Regions from separate parts of the Bartonella sp. B39 genome, predicted to be linked through region 1. Evidence: predicted binding sites of a transcription regulator. Region 1 holds the regulator's gene; the other holds the start of a gene.
The links. The regulator HrcA, encoded in region 1, represses chaperone genes, less so after heat shock. The targets are predictions, from matches to a motif close to GTTAGCACTCNCNNNNNGNGAGTGCTAAC.
Positions count from the first base shown of each region.

Region 2: a site for HrcA is predicted at 2,338-2,366, ahead of groES (co-chaperone GroES). Genes of this name have one in related genera too.

Region 1 is NZ_CP200036.1:1,907,450-1,911,800, reverse strand. Features, by position in the region: gene thpR (RNA 2',3'-cyclic phosphodiesterase) at 1-213, shown strand, start outside; gene grpE (nucleotide exchange factor GrpE) at 320-982, opposite strand; gene hrcA (heat-inducible transcriptional repressor HrcA) at 1,107-2,177, opposite strand; gene rdgB (RdgB/HAM1 family non-canonical purine NTP pyrophosphatase) at 2,497-3,144, shown strand; gene hemW (radical SAM family heme chaperone HemW) at 3,141-4,340, shown strand.
Region 2 is NZ_CP200036.1:1,492,312-1,496,662, forward strand. Features, by position in the region: partial or broken gene groEL (chaperonin GroEL) at 1-195, opposite strand, end outside; gene groL (chaperonin GroEL) at 289-1,932, opposite strand; gene groES (co-chaperone GroES) at 1,993-2,289, opposite strand; gene fumC (class II fumarate hydratase) at 2,516-3,904, shown strand.

The DNA of each region.
Region 1 (4,351 bases):
AACTTAACGCCTGATGAAAAGCAATTTACCCCCCATATTACTGTTGCACGATTGCTTGATATTAAACCCGAAGATCTTCCTTCTTATCTGTCTTCTCAAGGTGATTTTTCATTTCCTGCCTTTGAGGTTGATCATTTTGTTTTATTGTTATCGCCATCCCCCTCAAGCGATGCCCCATATATTGTGAGAAGAAGCTGGATACTTCAAGAATAAAAGGGTGTCAAAACACCCTTTAGAGCTCTCTGGTAAAATGCTTTACGAATATGAGATCATGTATAATACTATACTTCTGTGTCGATGATGTTGTTATTGATATGTCTTAGACCGAATCAGATTCAACAGAGGGTTCTTTTATCCCCCCTTTGGCTACACCCACTATCGCAGGACGCAAAACGCGCTCACCGATAATGTAACCTGCCTGAATAACTTGCTGAACAGTATTATCTGGAACATCAGAGTTAGGGATTTCAAACATTGCTTGATGAAAGTGAGGATCAAATTTTTGCCCTTCCGGATGAATTTTCTGTACCCCGTGGCGCTCTAACGCTGCTATCATTGCACGCTCAGTCATTTCCACGCCCTCAGCTAATGTTTTCAACCCAGCATCATTCTCCTTTGCCCCTTCTGGAATAGCCTCCAAAGCCCGATTAAGGTTATCAGAAACGGATAACATATCACGTGCAAAACTAGCAATTGAATAAGCCTTCGCATCTGCTACATCACGTGCAGTACGACGTCGAAGGTTTTCCATATCTGCAGCAAGACGTAAAAGCTGATCTTTCAACTCTTTATTTTCGTCCTGCAAAGCAACTAAGGGATCGACAAGTTCATTCTTTTCTTCTTCAACCTCTGCGCAAGCCTCTGCTTCATGTGTTTTTAAAAACTCATCAGCTGCTTGTTTAAGTGCATCGCGGTCAGCTGGATTTTTCAAATCGTAATTTTCAAATGAAGCGTCAGTAAATTTGTTTTTTTCATCAGACATAAAAGTTCCATTCCTTCATAAGATTTGTTATTATCGATATTGAAATTTTGTAAACAAAAATCAAGAGGTATTTACGTATCTTAATACAATAAGCATTTATAGTACAAATATTCACTTGGTCGTTTTAACGCAACAATTGTGATATAAGCTGAGCTGTGTAATCAACCATGGGCACAATCCTGGCATAATTAAGCCGTGTGGGGCCAATAACTCCTAAGGCACCAATGACTCTTTGCTTTGAATCGCAATAAGGTGCCACAACTAAAGAAGAGCCAGAAAGTGAGAACAACTTATTTTCCGAACCAATAAAAATGCGAACTCCCGAACCTTCATCCGTTAAATCGAGAAGCTGTGCCATACTTTCACGCGTTTCAAGATCATCAAATAGGTGTCGTAACCGCTCTAAATCTTCTTCTGCTTTCACATCTTCAAGCAAATTGCTCCGCCCACGAACAATAAGATGTATTTTATGATCAGCACCTTCTCCTCCCCAAAGAGCTAACCCCGTTTCAACAAGATGATGAGATAAATGATCAAGTGCAGCCCGTGTTTCTGAGCATAAACGTGCAATTTCCTCTTTAGCTTCACTCAATGTTCGCCCCTGAATATGAGCATTAAGAAAATTCGTTGCCTCCGTTAGTTGTGCATGGGTAACCCCTTCTGGTAAATGAACAATACGATTTTCAACCTCACCTTGTTGTGTCACCAAAACTGCAAGGGCATGCTCCCTATCAAGGCGCACAAATTCAATATGCTTTAATGTCCCTTCATGTTTTGTTGCTAAAACGAGCCCTGCTCCACGTGATAGATCCGAAAGAACTTGGCTCGCTTGAATGAGAAAATGTTCAACTGATTGTGCGTGACCAGCCTCCTTGACTTGATTTTCAATACTTTCGCGCTCCTCAATTGGCAAATCACCCGCCTCCATAAATGCATCGACAAAAAATCGTAAACCTGATTGTGTCGGCATTCTCCCTGCAGATACATGAGGTGCATAAATCAAACCGAGATGTTCAAGATCACTCATCACATTACGAATGGTTGCAGGTGATAATGTCTGTTGCAAAAGCCGTGAAAGATTGCGTGACCCTACAGGTTCACCATCATTAAGATAGGCTTCAACAATATGGCGAAAGATATCACGTGAACGCTCATCAAGATATTGTAGTTCATTATCAATAGGTTTGCGCTTCATCACAATTGTTTCACTACTTTTAAAATATTCTCTCCTTATATAAGTTTTGCCAGGGTTTGGTCAAACAGTTTAAAACAGTGCAAAAGCGTAATACATATTTATCATAAAAAAAATGCTATCATCAAAAAGAAAGATACTTTTATGTATCTTTCCAATTATTGTCCTTATCAAATACATAAGATGTCATTTGAACAAAATATGAATGAACATTCAAAAATATTATGTCTCGTAAAATCTGGCAGAATTTATATTATATGATCGTTCAAGCTGGTTTTTAGCACAAAAAATCGCTATCCCCTTTCAATTTGGAGAGATGTATATGAGAAGCATAACAACTCAAAAACTCGTCATTGCTACACATAACACCGGCAAATTGCATGAAATTAGTGCATTGGTCACTTCTTTTGGTCTAAAAATACAATCAGCAAAAGAGCTTGGATTGCCTGAACCAAAAGAAACAGGAACAACGTTTGAAGAAAACGCTTATATCAAAGCCTTTGCAGCCGCAAAAAATACAGGACTTCCTGCCCTTTCTGATGATTCAGGCCTAGAAGTGGATGCATTGGATGGTGCACCAGGTGTTTATACAGCAGACCTCGCTCTTCAACCCGATGGAACACGTAATTATTTAAAAGCTATGCAAAAAATAGAAGACGAACTCCAAAAAATCAAAGCTTATGAAAAAAAACAACGAAAAGCTCGGTTTATATCGGTTCTTTGCATTGCATGGCCCGATACGCATGCAGATTATTTCCGCGGGTGCGTTGAAGGTACATTCATTTGGCCTCCACGTGGCGATAGAGGTTTTGGCTTTGATCCCATTTTTTTACCAGATGGATATGAAAATACCTTTGGCGAAATGACAACGGAGCAAAAACATGGCTGGAAACTCAACGATAAAACACCCCTCTCGCATCGTGCGCGTGCTTTCAAGCTTTTAGCAGAAAATCTTCTGGTACGCTCATGAATAAAGCTTTTGGCATTTACATTCATTGGCCTTTTTGTGCAACTAAATGTCCTTATTGTGATTTTAATTCACATGTGCGTGCCCATGGTGTTGATCAACCACGTTTTGTAACCGCCTTTGAACGTGAAATAGAAACGCAGTACTATAAAATAGGACCACGTCGTATTACGAGTATTTTTATCGGCGGGGGAACACCTTCTCTTATGACACCTCAAACTGTTGATGCCTTGTTGCAAGCAGTTGCAAGAAAGTGGACAATCGATGATAACGTTGAAATTACACTGGAAGCCAACCCATCAAGTGTGGAAGCAGAACGCTTTCGCGGATACCGCTTGGCAGGCGTTAACCGCCTGTCCTTAGGAGTACAAGCACTTAATGATAAAGCGCTACGAAAACTTGGCCGTCTTCATGATGTGAAACAGGCTCTTCACGCCATTGCTTTAGCACGAGAAATCTTTCCACGATTATCTTTTGATCTCATTTATGCCCGCCCTGAACAAACACTCGAGCAATGGAAAGATGAACTTTTTCAAGCCATAGACTTGGCAGCAGATCATCTTTCTCTTTACCAACTGACTATCGAGGAAGGAACTGCCTTTAAACGGCTTCATGCCGCCGGAAAACTTATTCTCCCCGCTTCAGAACTCGCAGCAGATCTATATCATCTTACCCAAGAAATAACTTCACTGCACGGACTTCCAGCCTATGAGATCTCAAATCATGCGATCCCCGGTGCCGAATCAGCACACAATCTTCTCTATTGGCGTTATCATGAATATGCGGGCTTTGGTCCAGGAGCTCATGGACGCTTTATTGAACGCTCACCTAATAATTTTTCTGCTTATTCAAAAACCCCTTTCTCTCAAATTGAAAACTGTGAGCGTTATGTCACAATAAATGAAAAATACCCTGAACATTGGCTCGAATTGGTAGAAAACACAGGGCATGGCTGTGTTGAAACAGAAAAATTGACCGCACCACAACAAGCAAATGAAATGCTTCTCATGGGACTGCGTCTTTGCGAAGGCTTGGATCTTTCGCGTTATGAAATCTTAAACCCCTATGGCTTACCAATGGAAAAGCTTATCGATTTACAACAGCAAGGACTGGTCGAAATGGTAGGAAACCAGCGCTTAAAAGTGACAAACAAAGGGCGCATTCTACTTGACCACATTATCGGCCAGTTGGCACACTAAAATCCTTGTGA
Region 2 (4,351 bases), 420 kb from region 1:
GAAATCCATTCCGCCCATTCCACCCATTCCACCACCAGACATAGGAGGCATAGGAGTGTCTTTCTTTGGAGTTTCAGCAACCATCGCTTCTGTTGTGATAAGAAGGCTAGCAATTGAAGCAGCATTCTGGAAAGCAGAACGCACAACCTTAACAGGATCAACAATTCCCAAAGCAATCAAATCACTAAATTCACCGATTATGCTTCTAAACAGTAACACCATAGGAAATGAAAAAATCATAAAAAAAACGGGTCCAATTGACCCGTTTTTTTACCTTTATAAAAGGGCTTAGAAATCCATTCCGCCCATTCCACCCATTCCACCACCAGACATAGGAGGCATAGGAGTGTCTTTCTTTGGAGTTTCAGCAACCATCGCTTCTGTTGTGATAAGAAGGCTAGCAATTGAAGCAGCATTCTGGAGAGCAGAACGCACAACCTTAACAGGATCAACAATCCCCAAAGCAATCAAATCACCAAATTCACCTGTTGCGGTATTGTAACCAAATGTGTCTGCATTATTTTCCAACACCTTGCCTACAATAATCGCTGCTTCTTCACCAGCATTAGTTGCAATTTGGCGTGCTGGTGCCTGTAGCGCACGGCGAACAATATTGATACCAGCTTCTTGGTCAGGATTATTCCCTTTAACTGTCAATGCATTTGCAGCACGCAACAACGCGGTTCCACCACCAGCAACAATACCCTCTTCCACAGCAGCACGTGTTGCATTCAAGGCATCATCCACACGATCTTTCTTTTCTTTCACTTCAACTTCTGTAGCACCGCCAACACGGATAACAGCAACACCACCAGCGAGTTTAGCAAGTCTCTCTTGCAATTTTTCACGATCATAGTCAGAAGTTGTTTCTTCAATCTGCGCTTTAATCTGGTTTACGCGTGCATTAATTTCAGCTTTTTGTCCAGCACCATCAATAATCGTTGTATTTTCTTTAGAAATATTGACTTTCTTTGCGCGACCAAGCATATCCAAAGTGACATTTTCAAGTTTAATTCCCACATCTTCAGAAATAACCTGACCTGATGTCAAGATAGCAATATCCTCGAGCATAGCTTTACGGCGATCACCAAATCCTGGAGCTTTCACTGCAGCAATTTTCAAACCACCGCGCAACTTGTTGACAACAAGCGTTGCCAAAGCTTCACCTTCCACATCTTCAGCGATAATGAGAAGTGGTTTTCCAGACTGAACAACAGCTTCAAGCACAGGAAGAAGGGATTGTAGATTAGACAATTTCTTCTCATGAATGAGGATGTAAGGATCATCAAGATCAGCCACCATTTTCTCAGCATTTGTGACAAAATAAGGTGAAAGATACCCACGGTCAAACTGCATACCTTCAACGACTTCCAATTCCGTTTCAGCAGTTTTTGCTTCTTCCACGGTAATAACGCCTTCATTGCCGACTTTTTCCATAGCATCAGCGATCATTTTGCCGATTTCTGCAGCACCGTTAGCGGAAATTGTTCCCACTTGTGCAATTTCTGCTGAAGTTTGGATTTTTTTTGCTTTTTTGAAGAGATTTGCCACCACTTCATCAACAGCAGCATCAATTCCCCGTTTGAGATCCATTGGGTTCATACCAGCAGCAACGGCCTTTATACCTTCCTGTACGATAGCCTGTCCCAAAACAGTTGCAGTTGTCGTTCCATCACCAGCAATATCATTGGTTTTGGAAGCAACTTCGCGCAACATTTGCGCACCCATATTTTCGAACTTATCTTCGAGTTCGATTTCCTTTGCAACGGATACACCATCTTTTGTGATGCGAGGTGCACCAAATGATTTGTCAATCACCACATTACGACCTTTAGGGCCGAGTGTTACTTTAACAGCGTTAGCAAGGATATCAACGCCGTGCAACAAACGCTCACGCGCTTCACGGCCAAATTTGACTTCTTTAGCAGCCATTTAATTTCTCCTTGGAGTTATATCTTAAATAATACAAAATGAAAATGTTGAGATTCTGAATTAGCCCAGAATTCCCATAATGTCTGATTCTTTCATGATGAGGAGGTCTTCCCCATTAATTTTCACTTCGGTTCCAGACCATTTTCCAAAGAGGATACGGTCTCCTACCTTCACTTCTAAAGGCACACGCTTTCCGTTGTCATCAAGAGCGCCATTTCCAACAGCAATAATTTCACCTTCTTGAGGTTTTTCCTTTGCAGTATCAGGGATGATAATCCCACCAGCAGTTTTATTTTCAGATTCAACCCGACGAACAACGACACGATCGTGAAGTGGGCGGAATTGTATATTAGCCATGTTTAAAATCCTTAAAACTTAATATAATTGAATTAATCTTAAGTCCTTGCTAGCACTCTTTAAGCATAAGTGCTAACAGCAGTTGGAATATAAAATTGCTACACCTCAATGTCAAGGATTGTCTCTAAAATAATTTCTCTTAAAAAGCTTCAAAGCCTTGCCTCTGTTTTCTATTTTGCGTTATCTAGTTGTTTAATGACACCTGTAAACATAAAAGGATTTTACCATGGTTGAAACACGTCAGGAAACGGATAGCTTTGGAACGATTTCGGTATGTCAAGACCGTTATTGGGGCGCACAAACGGAGCGTTCTCTGCATAATTTTAATATTGGCACAGAAAAACAACCTCTTGCTATCATCTATGCCTTAAGCCTTATCAAAAAAGCCGCAGCTACTGTAAATATGGACAAAGGAAAGCTCCCACAAAACATTGGGAAAGCAATTATTGCGGCGGCTGATGAAGTACTTGCTGGCGATTTCGATACGCATTTTCCACTCTCCGTCTGGCAAACAGGTTCTGGCACACAAAGCAATATGAATGTCAATGAAGTCATTGCTAATCGTGCCAGTAAGATTTTAGGAGGAAAACTTGGCAGCAAAAAACCAGTTCACCCCAATGACCATGTCAATATGAGCCAATCATCAAACGATTCCTTTCCCACAGCGCTTCACATTGCCACCACGCTGCAAACACGCCAACACTTACTGCCAATCCTTGAAGCTCTTATCGCTACATTAAAACAAAAAGAGCAAGAATTTGCAGATATCATTAAAATCGGCCGCACGCATACACAAGATGCAACGCCTTTGACCTTAGGGCAAGAATTTTCAGGTTATCGTGCCGCATTAGAAGCTAACCGCCAACGCATTGAAAGTGCTCTAACTGATGTCCAAATGCTTGCTCAAGGTGGCACAGCCGTTGGAACAGGACTCAATGCACCAAAAGGTTTTGATGTTGCCTTTGCCGAAACAATTAGCACTCTCACAGGGATAACATTCCAAACCGCTAGCAATAAATTTGAAGCACTCGCCCATCATGGAGCCCTTGCACATTTCCATGGAAGCTTGAATGCATTAGCAGCTGATCTGTTCAAATTTGCCAATGACATACGATTTTTGGGATCAGGCCCGCGCTCAGGATTAGGGGAACTAAGTCTTCCAGAAAACGAGCCAGGATCTTCCATTATGCCAGGCAAAGTCAACCCCACGCAATGTGAAGCCTTAACCATGGTCGCATGCCAAGTGTTTGGCAATCACACCAGTGTAACATTTGCCGCAAGCCAAGGGCATTTCGAGCTCAACGTTTATAAGCCTGTTATTGGTTATAATGTTTTGCAGTCGATTACACTTCTTGGTGATTGTATGCGCTCTTTTGATGAACATTGCATCCAAGGATTACGCGCCAATAGAATCCACATTCACTCCCTTATGGAACGCTCTCTCATGCTAGTGACAGCTCTTACACCAGAAATTGGCTATGAAAAAGCTGCTGAAATTGCCAAGGCAGCGCATAAAAATGACACAACTCTGCGTACCGAAGCAATGAAAGCTGGAGTTTCTGGTGCTGATTATGATCGGCTGGTTGATCCCAAAAAGATGATTGCTCCGCAATAAGCAACGATGTGTAAACATTCTTAAAATAGACCACAAAAATATCGGACCATTCGCGGTCCGATTTTTTTAATATTTAAAAGGTTAAACGCCACCTATTGTAAGGGCTAGAGAACTTTTTATGACTCTTGAAGGTATTTTGTGGAACACCCTCGAACTGTTCAAAATAAAATCTTAAAAATTCTTTCACCAGTCTCTGTCCCCGATAACCCCACCGCGAGCCATGCCCGTTCTTAAAAAACATATAAGCCTTGCCAAAAACTATTGTAAATAAAGGATAGAGCTTTACACACCCAAGATTACCAGAAGCTATTGTAAAGACACGAAAAATAGACTGGAGATGATGACATAACCGGCTCACTGATCCCAAAAAGATGCTCCACCTGCAAAAACAAAAGGCGACAATCCTTTAAAAAACCTTTTTGTGAGAACATTGGGGCATTTGCCATC